Regions from separate parts of the Shewanella sp. DW31 genome, predicted to be linked through region 1. Evidence: predicted binding sites of a transcription regulator. Region 1 holds the regulator's gene; each other region holds the start of a gene.
The links. The regulator ArgR, encoded in region 1, controls arginine synthesis, uptake and breakdown. The targets are predictions, from matches to a motif close to ANTGAATANNTATTCANT.
Positions count from the first base shown of each region.

Region 2: a site for ArgR is predicted at 2,814-2,831, ahead of GWI56_RS11195 (YjiH family protein). Genes of this name have one in related genera too.
Region 3: a site for ArgR is predicted at 2,271-2,288, ahead of argC (N-acetyl-gamma-glutamyl-phosphate reductase). Genes of this name have one in related genera too.

Region 1 covers NZ_JADWMP020000001.1:298,361-303,271, forward strand. Annotated here, with positions in the region: gene folM (dihydromonapterin reductase) at 1-362, opposite strand, end outside; gene GWI56_RS01245 (DUF393 domain-containing protein) at 616-1,014, shown strand; gene mdh (malate dehydrogenase) at 1,110-2,045, opposite strand; gene argR (transcriptional regulator ArgR) at 2,340-2,810, shown strand; gene GWI56_RS01260 (NAD(P)-dependent oxidoreductase) at 2,958-3,590, opposite strand; gene GWI56_RS01265 (LysR family transcriptional regulator) at 3,697-4,599, shown strand; gene GWI56_RS01270 (Dyp-type peroxidase) at 4,673-4,911, opposite strand, start outside.
Region 2 covers NZ_JADWMP020000011.1:89,217-94,127, reverse strand. Annotated here, with positions in the region: gene GWI56_RS11200 (hypothetical protein) at 599-1,048, shown strand; gene GWI56_RS11195 (YjiH family protein) at 1,374-2,732, opposite strand; gene GWI56_RS11190 (hypothetical protein) at 3,439-4,152, shown strand; gene GWI56_RS11185 (U32 family peptidase) at 4,189-4,911, opposite strand, start outside.
Region 3 covers NZ_JADWMP020000016.1:3,362-8,272, forward strand. Annotated here, with positions in the region: gene ppc (phosphoenolpyruvate carboxylase) at 1-1,636, opposite strand, end outside; gene argC (N-acetyl-gamma-glutamyl-phosphate reductase) at 2,522-3,502, shown strand; gene argB (acetylglutamate kinase) at 3,534-4,316, shown strand; gene GWI56_RS13890 (ornithine carbamoyltransferase) at 4,329-4,911, shown strand, end outside.

The DNA of each region.
Region 1 (4,911 bases):
AACTGATAGGGTACGCTCACATGCACTTGCATCATGCGCTGCAGCACTTGGCTCGGCGCAAAAGTGGTACTCTTTAAAGATTCATTCTTTGTAAGCACAGGATCAGGCAGCCAGTCAGAGGCATTGTGAATAATGGCGCGAATTTGCGGCAATTTAGCTAACTCAGCAATTAAGGTTCGCACTTGGGCATCGTCATAAAAATCGCAGGGATACAGGGTCGCACCTAAGGTGGTAAGCTCATCAATGCTAGCGTAATGGCTGCGATAAGTACCAATCACGCGCTGACCTTGGGCGAGAAAATGTTTGGCTAAGGCGTAACCTATGCGTTTACCTACGCCTGTGATTATGATGGGAGATGTCATACCTATCCTTTTGAGTCGTTATTTGTCAGGCTTTACCTTGTTCACTTAAAAATCAGCAATCAAGTTAAACTGATGAATAACCAAGATGTTACTGCACTCATTTGAATTTAACCTAACAAAAAGCCAAATGAGGGGCTGATCCGTTCTACAATCGCTTCGATCTAAAACCCTTTCTTCTGCGTATAGGGTAGAAGAAAACCAAGCTTGAGTACTCACTTCAAGTATTGTGATCAAGTCATCAGAGGTAATACCGATGGAACTGCGGATTTTTTACGATGGGAATTGTCCATTATGTAGCGCCGAAATGCGTCAACTGAAAGCGCGCGATCCGAAGAACTTGATTGCGCTTGAGGATTTAAATGCGCCAGACTTTAGTGAGCGCTTCAGCCATATCAATAAAGACTACGCCAATACGATTCTACATGGCGAAACCGCAACGGGCGAAGTGTTACTCGGGTTAGATGTCACTTGTAAAGCGTGGGCACTGACAGGGACGCGCGCCTGGATCCAACTATTACGCCTGCCCGTGATTAAAACTGTCGCCGATTGGTGCTATCTCAGATTCGCAAAACACAGATATCGCATCTCTTATTTACTGACGGGCAAAGCCCGCTGCGATGATAACTGCCAAATTCCCACTAAGCGCCGCTGAATGAGCTTTAGAAAGAGTAAAACGCAGGCATAAAAAAACGGAGCTCAATGGCTCCGTTTTTAATTCGTCATAATCTAAAAAGATTATCCGAAAGATTATTTAACGAAATCAACGCCTAGTTTGATATCGCCTTTCAGCGTATCTAACATAGAATCACGAGCGTTAGCTTCGAATGCACTCACTTCACCGTAAGGCAGTACTTTTTCAATACCGTTTTTGCCTAACAACACAGGTTGTGCGAAGAATTCAGCATGCTCGCTGCCGCCGTCAACATAGGCGCATTCAACGATGTTAGCTTCGCCTTGCAGACCACGAACCAGAGACAGACCGAAACGGCAAGCCGCTTGACCCATAGACAGAGTCGCGCTTCCGCCACCGGCTTTAGCTTCAACCACTTCGGTACCCGCGTTTTGGATGCGAGTCGTCAAACTTGCCACTTCTTCGTCAGTGAAAGTCGCGCCTTCAACTTGAGACAGTAATGGCAGAATGGTCACGCCGCTGTGGCCGCCGATCACATTGACTTTAACGTCAGCAACGTTCAGGCCTTTTAATTCGGCGATGAAAGTTTCAGAGCGAATCACGTCTAGAGTCGTGATACCGAACAGACGGTTTTTATCGTAAACACCCGCTTTTTTCATCACTTCGGCAGCGATAGCTACGGTCGTGTTAACTGGGTTAGTGATAATACCAATCAAAGCGGTAGGGCAAGTTGCCGCTACTTTTTCGATCAGGTTGCGAACGATACCGGCATTGATATTGAACAGATCGGAACGATCCATACCAGGCTTACGCGCAACACCAGCAGAAATTAGAACAACGTCAGCACCCACTAGGGCAGGCGTTGGATCTTCACCAGCAAAACCTTTGATTTCAACAGCAGTTGGAATGTGGCTCAAGTCAACCGCAACACCCGGAGTTACCGGTGCGATATCATATAGAGACAATTGTGAACCCGCAGGCAATTGAGTTTTTAACAGTAGGGCAAGAGCCTGGCCGATACCACCAGCAGCACCAAGTACAGCAACTTTCATAGTTATCTCCGTTATTTCTCGGATATGTGTGACATGGATCTAATTTGCGTTGGCGTCACATTACTGGAATGTCACAACAATTTCAATTATCCCTTAGTCGTGGGACAAAAGAATTCCGGAATAACGTAGAAGCAATGTAGAACAATTACTCAAATTGGGATTTTTACGCCCCCTACAAACGCTTAACCACTGGGACTTAGTGAATTTTTATTCAACCAATCTGGTTATTTGTTGACAATTTTTCTAAAAATATTCAAAATGGGCCTGTTTTTTTGAATAACGAATAATAATATTATGCAAACGACCAAGAATCAGGATGACCTTGTTAGAATTTTTAAGTCGATTTTAAAAGAAGAGCGCTTTGGCTCTCAGAGTGAAATCGTCACCGCCTTGCAAGCTGAAGGCTTTGGTAATATTAACCAATCAAAAGTGTCACGCATGCTCAGCAAGTTCGGCGCAGTGCGGACTCGCAACGCTAAGCAAGAGATGGTGTATTGCTTACCAGCCGAATTAGGCGTACCCACCGCGGGTAGCCCACTGAAGAATTTGGTACTCGACGTCGATCACAACCAAGCTATGATCGTCGTGCGAACTAGCCCTGGTGCCGCGCAGCTTATTGCCCGCTTGTTGGATTCTATCGGTAAACCAGAAGGCATTTTGGGTACGATTGCCGGTGACGACACTATCTTTATTTGCCCATCGAGCATCCAAGATATCGCCGATACCTTAGAAACCATCAAATCTTTATTCAATTACGCAGAATAAAAAAACAGGTCAGTGAGCTGACCTGTTCTATTTCATCTGTACCCATTTCTGTCCAATTTTGCGCTGATTATTTGGTCGTTGTCCCGATTACGTTACAGATTACAGCACAATATCTAACTCACCATATCTAACTCAACTGTAGCGATATCAGTAAGCCACACTGATGCGCTGATTTGCGTGAGTGCCCTGTTCGGCTTCGTCTAACATGGCTTTTGCGTAATCGGTTACAGAGATACGGCTTTGACCATTAGCATCGGTAAAGAAGCTGTCGCCACCAAGACGGTACGGGCCTTCACTCTCACCGGGATAAATCTCAGCCGCTGGGCTCACAAACGTCCAATTGATTGCCGTTTGCGCCGCACGGAATACCTTCAAGGCTTCACCCTGAGCTAACGCCTCATCTTTATATGCTGCGGGGAAATCTGGGCTAGAGACCAGCGTCACACCCGGCGTCACTTCTAAACTCCCAGCACCACCGACCCACAATAAACGTGGCACGTTAGCGTTAGGCAGCACATCCAGTAAACGCTGAACCGTACTCGCCACTAGACCATGATTTTGTTGGGCGCGGCCACCAACGGCGGCAATCACGACATCTACGCCAGCAAAGGTATCGGCGACCAATGGCTGCTCTAAATCCACGGCACGTACTGCCACATCAGCTACGGATAACTTGCTTGGATCACGCACTAACGCTGTCACTTGATGTCCACGACTCTGTGCTTCTTTTAAAATTGCACCACCGATCCAACCCGTTGCACCTAAAATTGCGATTTTCATTTCATTGTCTCACTCAGATGATTTACATTGGATCCAGTTTACTTGCAGTTTTTCACCTAATAAACATCAATAATTGAGCATGATTGTTTCAATATAGGATACTAATGTGGATAAAATTGCCGCAATACGCAGTTTCGTCGAAGTCGCAAACTGTGGCAGCTTTACCAAAGCTGCCGAACATTTAGACCTCAGCCGCCTGCAGGTTTCCCGTCATATTCAAGAAGTGGAGCAGTGGTTGAGTTTACGCTTATTACACCGCACCACGCGCAGCGCCAGCTTGACTTTGCAGGGTGAGGAAGCGCTACAATTTTGCCAGCGGATCTTAAGTGAAGTTGCGGCCATGGAGAGCCGTGCCCACAGCCATAACAGTGAACTGGTAGGCAGTATTCGTATCGCTACGCCTATTGGCCTAGGGCAGCACAGTCTGTTTGATGTCGTCGATCGCTTTATTAAAATTCATCCTAAGGTCAACATTCAACTGGTGATGTCGGACAGTTTTGCGCAATTGGTAGATGAGCGAGTCGACGTGGCGCTACGTTATACCGAGCAACCCGATGAGAATCTCATAGCTCGGCGTTTGATGACCATAGATGCGGTACTTTGCGCGGCGCCGAGCTATCTTGATAGCGCAACGCCACTCCTCGAACCCATTGATCTACTGGCCCACAACTGCCTCATACACTCAGCGCAACAAAACTGGCCTTTTCTAAAAGAACTGCAAGCCGAGCACGTCAAAGTTACAGGGAATCTTAGGGCTAACGATATGGGAGTGTTGGTCAGTGCGGCGCTACGTGGACATGGCATAGTGCGTTTACCCTGTGACTTGGCTAACCAATACCTTGCCAGTGGTCAGCTCAAAGAAGTCTTACCCGAATTTACGACACCAGGCCAAACCCTGTGGGCGGTATATTTGTCCCGCAGTTATCAGCAAAATCTAGTGCGCGCCTTTATCGATTTCACCGCCCTGCAATGGCAGCTCGATATCAAAAAATGGGTTCCCGCGCATTAGCATAAAAAAACGCACTTAGGCGTTAGCTTAAGTGCGTCTCGATTGATGCTAATTCGGCTTGATTATAGAAAGCTTATTCGTCGAACTGCAGCATAAAATCCAGTGCGGGGGCAAAGAAAGATGAACCTGTCATCGCCTTAGTAAAATGCATCAAGTGATCATGATTGCCTGCGCCATCACCAAACATCATGCTATGCAGCATCTTTTCAAAATGTTCTGGCGTGCGGCAGTTAGAGATAAACATTAATCCCTGCTCCTTCAGCGAACCATAGGGCATACTCTGACGCAGGATCTCCATTGATTTACCATCGG
Region 2 (4,911 bases), on a different contig from region 1:
GGTGTAATTGCGTATTTTCGGTACGTTCGGTGGTTTAATCCGTTCGTTACTTCAACGCCGGTTTTCATGGTTCAACTGGCTTGGCAAGGCGCTTAAAAGTAATTCAAACTGTTGGCGTCTTGCGCCAACGACCCGGGCGGTAGCATGGTGTTTTTATGTTATGCGGCCGCAAGTTTTTAAATTGCACGGCTGGTGTTGTTTGTTGCACGGGTTGCTAACAAGGCGCATCAGTAGCGGCCTGCGGCCGCGGGACGCTGCCTCTGTGCTTATAGTTATGTGTTCGGGAAATTATGACTCCAAGTAATCAGATAGTTTTTAAATCGCTGATAGGCTATGGCTTATTTTTCCTTGTTATTTGGTTTTTTTTAGTTGGCGTCCTTGTGTTTACTGGAGAGGCAAATCCGTCATTCAAAGGACTAAGCATTTCATTTTTCGCACTACAAATACCTACATTGGTACTGGTAATTAAAACCAAAGTAATGCTCAATAAAAAACCAATAAAATGAGATATACGCATAACAAACGCCAGCACACCGCGCCTGCGGCGCTGGACTCGCAACAAGTTGCTCGCCTGTGTGGCGGTAGTTATAGGTCAATCATGAAGAAGTGTATTTTTACTCTGTTAGTTATTTCTCTATTTGGTTGCGCTACAAATAAAGAGTCTTTGTCTAGCGACGCTCATGTATTTAACCTAAATGGTAAAAATATGAGCGTCTCTGAAGGTTTGCTTTCAGAGGTTCGTGAGAAATGGAAAGGTAATGTGAGTCGTATTGTTACAAGCAGCCTGCTAAACGAAGCTGATGTGCAATGGTCTCTAGACTACATCGCTCTAATGGAGGCCATTAACAGTAAAGAGTGCAATTCACTTCAAGTACTCCAAACTAGAAAATATGATCCTATCAAAGACATTGACTCAACAGGGGCCAATATAGAGCCGGGGTTATTCGACTATGTTTGGGTGGTTCAAGTCTGTGATGCTCAAAGAAATTATCGGTTAGTAAATCAAAAAGGAGATAAGTCATTTACACTTTATCCACTAAACCTATAACAAGTTTATCAACGAACGCCACTTCGTGGTTGGACAGCCTAAAGCGTGGCTTCGCCACAGGCTGCCCGTTATAAAGGCGTTATCTCCATAGATATTTTTATCCAAAACAGACACGTTAGAGTTAAGGCTTTAACTCGAAAATGTCCAAAAGTGAGTTGTGTGGTGTCGAGTGGAGATTGTACGATTAAGTCACGCTATATAATCAAATCAGCCAGTTCGTGTATGAGTTAGTGCAAAAAGGGGAGTCAGTTAATCTGACTCCCCTTTTTTAGAACGCTTGTTGGACTTACATTAAAACCTACGTTAGGTCCAAACTAGCGTAATGTTAGAACAATAAATGCGCTACACCTGCGATAACAGGCAGTGTCACTAAGGTGCGTAGAATAAACACCACGAAAAGCTCAACGAAGTTGACGGGGATTTTACTGCCGATAAGCAGTGCACCGACTTCACTCATATAGATCAACTGAGTCACAGATAAGGCTGCAATTACAAAGCGGGTCATATCTGATTCAATTGAGCTGGCAAGGATTGACGGAATAAACATATCCGCAAAACCGACCACGATTGTTTTAGAGGCTTCAGTGGCTTCTGGAATATGCAGTAATTCGAGTAATGGAATAAACGGCATCCCCAGATAGTTAAAGATGGGCGTGTGCTCGGCAATAATCAGTGCCAGCGTACCAATGGCCATTACCACAGGGATAATGCCAAATACCATATCGACAACGTTTTTAATGCCTTCATTTAAAACGGCTTTTATGCCACCGGCACTGGCGGCTTTTTCTAAGGCTTTATCAAAGCCCCAAGATAAGGCGCCATGTCCTGCAGGGATCAGCTCATCATCTGGCATGCGTGGTGTGTCATCTATGTAGTTGTCTTTCTTCCACGATAATGGTGGCAACTTAGGCACAATCACGGCGGCGGCAAAACCCGCGAGGCACACAGTCAAATAAAAGGGCACAAACATATGCTCTAACTTAACTTGAGAGATCACCACTAAGCTGAAGGTAATCGATACCGCAGAGAAGGTTGTGCCAATAACTGCGGCTTCTCTCTGGGTATAAAAACGGGCTTCGTATTGTTTGCTGGTCAGCAAAATACCGACACTGCCATCACCTAACCATGAGGCCATACAATCGATAGCGCTACGACCCGGTAGATTGAACACGGGACGCATGACTTTCGTTAAGAGTGTGCCAAAGAGTTCGAGTAGGCCGAAGTTCAGCAGCAGCGGCAGTAACATACCCGCAAAGATAAATACCGAGAATAACACAGGTAATAAGTCGTTTAAGACTAATGCGCCAGTGCTCGAGGAGTTGATGATCTCTGGACCTAAACCTAAGTAAGTCAGTACGATAAACACTGCACCTAAGATCCGAGTCGTCAACCACATAGGGCTGACATTCAATAAACCATTAAGGAAGTGATTTTGGCTAACGAATGTGGGCTTAAACACTTTTGACAGTAAAGAGGCCAGCGCCGTAGTCACAACAATAATAGTCACTATGAGGGTTAGCACACCGCTCAATGCGCCTTGCAGTGCTTTAGATATGATAGCGATAGGAATTGTGATCGCATCGTTGTAGCTGATAGGGGTCATAAATAACAACAGACCAATCAGCGAAGGGACGATAAAGGTGAGTATCGTCTTAATGTTTCGGTTTTTATTTTCAGTAGCCAATGTTGTACACCTTAAAGTACGAGTCGTACATGGTAAATTTGAATAAATAGCCGCACGTAACAAGCTGTCGACGCTAATTAAGGTGCATTTAAATTCAACTCAAAAACGAGAATGGGGAAGATTACTCGCTTAGCTTCTCTATGTAAAACGATTCGCTAGTTAGTTTGATATAAGCAGCAAAACAGCATAGTTATTTTACTTCAGTTGTCGATAAATTAAGAGTGGCTATATTGGCTTCCATTACTGCAAAAGCATTATTAAACATAGCTTTACCATCACTTACCTTAGGTGGGTTAACGACTGGTTAATTACTTGTTTACTGATGTGTGTGAAACTATCTAGATGTTATTTCTGCACAAAAAAACATCAGCAACTTTAGCCCTACCGCCATGTTGGCTGGTTTTCTGTTCGATTTGAAAGTGCAATAGAGATAACTCTGGCTATATAGCGTTGACGAGAACCTGTTGTGCATATCGCGGTAATGTTAAGGAGTCTTGGGCACTAGGACACATTTTTATGCGATAAGCCTTTAAATCGACTTATCTCTAAAAGTGACCTTCTCCATTATCTTGATGCTTTTGTGATTGACTAAAAAGTCGCAAATAACGATGAAAGTAAAAATATTATTCATAAAGCGGATACCCGCCGCTTTAAATCTTCTCATTTCCATGTAAGTTAGTATTACTCCCATCCAGCTCTAGTATTCATGATCGCAAAAGTACAGAAGGTTACGATTAAAGGCGGCTCAACACTGGCCATTAAGTTTGGTTTTTTGGGGATCTTTGGGCTTTTAATTGGCATTGTTATTACTGTTTTGGGGTTCGATGATTCTGAATTCCATCGCTTCAATTTTTTGAATCACACCCTAAGTGAATTAGGGACTTATGGTCATTCGTCTTTCGCTGTCATTCTCAACGGTGGATTGTTTTTTGGCAGTTTAAGCCTCGTTTTCTATTGTTTGTCTTCTTTGCAGCAGGTAACTTCTTGCTGGGGATACCCTTTCTTTATCAGTTTGGCTCTCACTTTTCTGGCTTTAGCGAGCGTGGGATTATTTCCGGTGAACGTGTATCACTTGCATGTTCTTGGGCTGAAATGGTTTTTCTATCTGGGGAGTTTGAGTGCGATCTTCTATTTAGCCTTGGTCTGTTTCGGCAAGTCTAACTTTGGCCGTTGGACTGGGTTGTTGGCGTTAATAGTCTTATGTAGCATGTTGACGTTTCTGTATGCGCCACAGCTCAATTTAGGTTTGACCGAAGGTGATAGACCGTTTTATCAGGAGATGGTATTGCAACTGCCGCGTCCTACTTTGTGGTGGCCAGCCCTACTAGAATGGATTGGACTGGGAAGTTTATTGTGCTGGACAAGTGTGCTGCTTTTTAGCCAGTTAAGCTTCAGCCAAGATCCCAAAATCATTGGCTGAGTTATCTTTGAATTTAGGCTTATCTTCAGCTTTAGGCTATGGATTCACATGCACAGCAAGGCCCGCTTCACCAAACCAATAACCGTTGCACTGGGTTATACCAAGATTGCTATTCATCGAAAAATCCTGAGTATTTTTAGTCGCTTGAATCGTATCGACCAAAGCATTGGCTTTAGTGATGCAGTCAAGACTACTGGGTGATACTCGAAACACATCGACCCCCATTTGTGTCATTGCCGCTATTTCACTGCGTAAATCTAAACAGCTAGCGGATTGGGTTTGAATTCCATTGAGCCTGAGTAAAGGTTGCTGCTCTTGGGTTTGCGCGAGTAGTCCTTTACTGTATTCACGGCATACCGTTTCGCAATGATCTTTCGTGAGCTGTTTGTGTCTAGCGGTAAAGCAGCGCGCCGAATGGGCGAGTGGTAAATAGCCGTGGCCGAGCACTTCCACCTCAAATAATGGCTGCTCTTGAATTACTTGTTGTAACCAAGCCTTAGATAGCTCCACTGGCATCACAAATCTTTGCATTCCAAACCGCTGCAAGATGTCTAAACTAGCACGATTGTAGTTATTGATACTCGCGCCGCAGACAAAGGGTAACTTACGCTCTTTGGCAAGATACACTGCCGCCATATCGTTTGCTTCGACGATAAATTCACCGTTATCGACCTGGCGTTTGAGCTCAGTATATTCAGATGGCGCTTCGATTAAGGCCAGCGTCGAAAGCACGACTTCTTTACCCGCCTGCTTGAGCAT
Region 3 (4,911 bases), on a different contig from region 1:
TCATGACTTCTTGCATGCCTTTGGTGTAACCACGATACCAGTCGATATCGAGCAAATCGGTAATACAGGCCGCGGCGTTGTTTAAGTCACTTAAGGTTTCAAACAGCGGTACCACACGCATTGGGTGCGAACAGCCCGTTTCTTTGAGTAACAGTAAAACCGTTAAGACATCCGATGGTTTACCTGCCATCGAAATCACATAGGATCCGAGTGCTTTTGCCGGATGTTTAGCAATCAAACGACAGGTATTAAGCACTTCGGCCACATCGGCCGAGGGTTGCCAGTTACTTGGGATCAGTGGACGACGGTTGCTGAGTTCGCGTAATAAGAAGGCTTGCTTCTCAGTCTCGTCCCAATGGTTGAAATCACCCATGCCGAGATAGCGAGTTAACTCGGCGAGCACATCGCTGTGACGGCTGGCGTCTTGGCGAATGTCGAGCCTGAGCATATGAATGCCAAAGCAGGCGAGACGGCGGAGAATGTCGAGCAATAAACCGTTGGCGATTAAGCGCATACCGCAGTCGGTTAAACTCTTATAGAGCATTTCTAGCGGCGCTTTGAGATCACTTTCTTGCCAAATCAGGCTCGACTTATCGACTTCAGGATTGTGGCCTTCGATACGAGCATTCAAATAATCTATGGTGTCACGCAGTCTTTGACGAATAGATCGCAGCACGTGGCGGTAAGGTTCGCAGCTGTTATTGGTATAAGCCTTTAACTCATCATTGGCTTCTTCCATCGACAGTTCACCGACCAGCAGCACGATATCTTTTAAGAATAATCTGGCGGCGGCATGGCGGTTACGATCGAGCACCTCTTGGGTGACTTTTGCGGTAACAAACGGGTTGCCATCGCGATCGCCGCCCATCCAGCTTGAAAAGCGCACTGGCGCGATATCAATCGGTAATTGCTGCCCTGTGCGTTGCTGCACTCGATCGTTAAGTTGTCTTAAGAAGTCAGGCACCGCATGCCAGAGTGACTCTTCAATGGTGGATAATCCCCAGCGGGCTTCATCCACTGGGGTGGGGCGCTCGCGGCGGATCTCATTGGTGTGCCATATTTGTGCGATTAATTGGCGTAGGCGCAGATTGATCTGTTGACGTTCTCTATCCGACAGTTGGTCGTTTTCTTGCTCTGTTAAGCAGTCGACAATGGCGGCGTATTTTTGGATCAGGGTACGACGGGAAATTTCAGTGGGGTGCGCTGTTAGCACCAGATCGATATCCAGTGTTTTTAGACAGTCGAGCATTTTAGCTTGGTCGACACGACCATTGAGCATGCGGCCTAGGAGTTGTTCCACTGGGTCTGGTACGCAGACAAGTTCGTCGCAATTACGACTGATAGTATGAAATTGCTCGGATAAGTTAGCTAAGTTAAGAAATTGGTTAAAAGCTTTTGCAAAAGGGACTAATTCTTCGTCTGGCAAAGCTGTCAGTAACTCGAGCATTTGCTCTCTGGCGGCTTGATCGCCTCGGCGTGAGTCTTTGGCAAGCTTACGGATCTGTTCAACCTTCTCAAGAAAAGAGTCCCCAAGATGGGTACGCATAGTATCGCCAAGGATTTGGCCTAACATACTCACGTTCGATCTTAATGACGCATACATATCTGTCATATTGTCTGCCATGGTTACTGACATAGTTACTCCGAATAGAAAAACATGAAAATTCGCTTTGTATATACCCAAACAACCTGAAGATGCAGGATTCAGCGGGAGTTTAACGCACTTTAGGCAAGGCAGTTATTTGCAGGCCTAGCGGGCTAAGTTAAAAATAACCAACGCAGCATAAAGTGCGTTAAAACCCGCCGGGACGGAGCACCTAGGGCACTCCACTTCCGTGTTGCATCAATTTAAAAGGTGGCCGACATTCTTTCATTGATGCGCCTTGAATTGAAGCACCCTAGGCGCTCTGAAACTCGTATCTTCAGGTAGCTTGGGTATATAGCCCGTTAGCACAATACCTATCACTTGGGGCTATGGTCAACAGCAGAACTTATAACTTATACGACTGGCTTATCCGATATGCAACCAATCACGGTATTTGATGAAGAATATTCAATAGAAATGCGAAGTCACGCAATATTTTTTGATGATTAGTGCAAGTGAATATGAAGTGCATCATTTTATGCTTTGCAGACATGTATCTTAGCTGTTAATGAAAAGGACTGATTTTGACTCATGTTGACCCTGGATAACTGTGTTATTAACGAGTTAGCTGAATGGGAGGCGTGTCTTCGATATTCCAGTTTGAGCTTAAAATATGAAAATAAATTAAAAATATATATTCACATATATTGCATAATTAGATCTTTGTGGTAGTCTAGCCATCAGTTGAGATGAGTCACCCCCTGTGACCTGTAGAGTGAATATCATGATGTACAGTATTAGCCTGACAGTGAATAAAATAACAACCTATTACGATTTCCTGCGACGATAGTCTTGTCATCATAGATATGCGCGGTTGCGTGTAAGCTATTCATCTACTCTTTAAGTTTCTTTGATTCGGTTAATAAGACAAAAAACATGAAAAATATCGCCATTATTGGTGCCAGTGGTTACACAGGCGCGCAACTGACCGCTTTAATCCATGCAGAAGCAGAACTGACGATTCAAGGGTTGTATGTTTCTGAAAACAGTTTAGATAAAGGTAAGCCTTTAGCGGATTTGTATCCTAGCTATAGCCATATCGCATTAACGCTGTCGCCATTGTCCGAAGACGCTAAGGCAAAAATCGTTGCCGAAGCCGATGCCGTGGTATTAGCGACTGAGCATTCAGTGAGCTTACATTTAGCCGCTTGGTTTTATAGCCAAGGGTTAGCGGTATTCGATTTAAGCGGTGCTTATCGTTTTAGCGATGTGGCGCAATATCCTAAGTGGTATGGCTTTGAGCATGAATATCCTGAAGTTTTAGCTAAAGCCGTGTACGGACTTGCCGAATGGAATGCTAAAGAAATTGCGGCAACTAAGATGATTGCAGTGCCAGGTTGTTATCCAACCGCATCACTTACAGCGTTAAAACCGCTGGCGAGTTTACTGACATCGGCTTATCCGGTGATCAATGCCGTGAGCGGCGTAACGGGTGCGGGGCGCAAAGCGCAGTTACACACCAGTTTTTGTGAAGTGAGCCTGACACCTTACGGCGTATTAGGCCACAGACATCAACCCGAGATCGCCACTCAGCTTGGTCAAGAAGTGATATTTACCCCGCACCTTGGCAACTTTAAGCGTGGCATTTTAGCGACTATTACCGTGCAGCTAAAACCAGGCACTACGACTGCCGATGTGGCAGCGGCCTATAGCGTGTATGACAAGGCGCCATTGGTCACCGTGAAGCACAATCAGTTCCCGAAAGTGGATGACGTGGTGCTGACACCTAACTGCCATTTAGGGTGGAAGTTTGATGAGAATAGCGGTTACTTAGTGGTAGCCAGTGCCATCGATAACTTGATGAAAGGTGCTGCCAGCCAAGCGCTGCAATGCATAAAGATTCATTTTAACCTTTAATTTTTCATCCTTATTTAAGAGAGTCGTCAAGATGTCTACAAACAACTCAGTATTAGTGCTTAAAGTGGGCGGCGCGCTGCTGCAATGTGAAATGGGGATGGCGCGATTGATGGATACGGCTGCGGCTATGTTAGCCAATGGTCAGCAAGTGTTGATGGTACATGGCGGCGGCTGTCTGGTGGATGAGCAGTTAGCGGCTAATGGTATGGAGACCGTCAAGTTAGAAGGTTTACGTGTGACTCCGCCAGAGCAAATGCCGATTATTGCCGGCGCACTTGCGGGCACTTCGAACAAAATCCTTCAAGGCGCAGCGACTAAGGCTGGCATTGTGAGTGTGGGCATGAGCCTTGCCGATGGCAATACTGTTTCGGCTAAGATTAAAGATGAGCGTTTAGGCTTAGTGGGCGAAGTCACACCAAACGATGGCACTTATCTTAAGTTTATCCTCGCCCAAGGTTGGATGCCGATTTGTAGCTCCATCGCCATGATGGACGATGGACAAATGCTTAATGTCAATGCAGACCAAGCGGCAACGGCATTAGCCAAATTAGTGGGCGGCAAGTTAGTGCTACTGTCGGATGTTTCTGGGGTGCTCGATGGTAAAGGCCAGCTCATCCACAGTTTAAATGGCAAGCAGATAGCAGACCTTGTTAAGCAAGGTGTGATCGAAAAAGGAATGAAGGTCAAAGTTGAAGCTGCGCTCGAAGTCGCACAGTGGATGGGGCAGGCGGTACAAGTTGCCTCGTGGCGTGATGCAAGCCAATTAATCGCATTAGCAAAAGGTGAAGCCGTAGGAACACAAATCCAACCATAAGTGGAGTAGGTTATGAAGCATTTACTATCGATAAAAGACTTAACCCAGCAGCAGTTACAGGATCTAATTGCCTTGGCAAAAACGATTAAAGCCAATCCGGCTGAGTATCGTCATGCGCTGGATGGCAAGAGTGTGGTGATGTTATTTGAAAAGCCCTCACTCAGAACACGCGTTAGCTTTGATATCGGTATTAATAAGCTCGGTGGCCACTGTTTATACCTAGACCAGCAAAATGGTGAACTGGGAAAACGGGAATCGGTTGCTGACTTTGCTTCTAACCTGTCCTGTTGGGCCGACGCAATTGTGGCGAGAACCTATTCACACACCACTATCGAACAATTAGCCGAGTTCGGCTCAGTGCCCGTGATCAATGCGCTGTCGGATCTTTATCATCCTTGCCAAGCCTTAGCTGACTTTTTAACTCTGGCAGAGCAGTTTGAGGATGTCAGTAAAGCTAAATTAGCTTATGTTGGTGATGGTAATAATGTCACTAACTCGCTGATGTACTGTGCGGCTATTCTCGGTGCCACCATGACAGTGATCTGCCCTGCGGGTCACTTTCCTGATGGCTACGTAGTGGCAGAAGTGCAAGAGC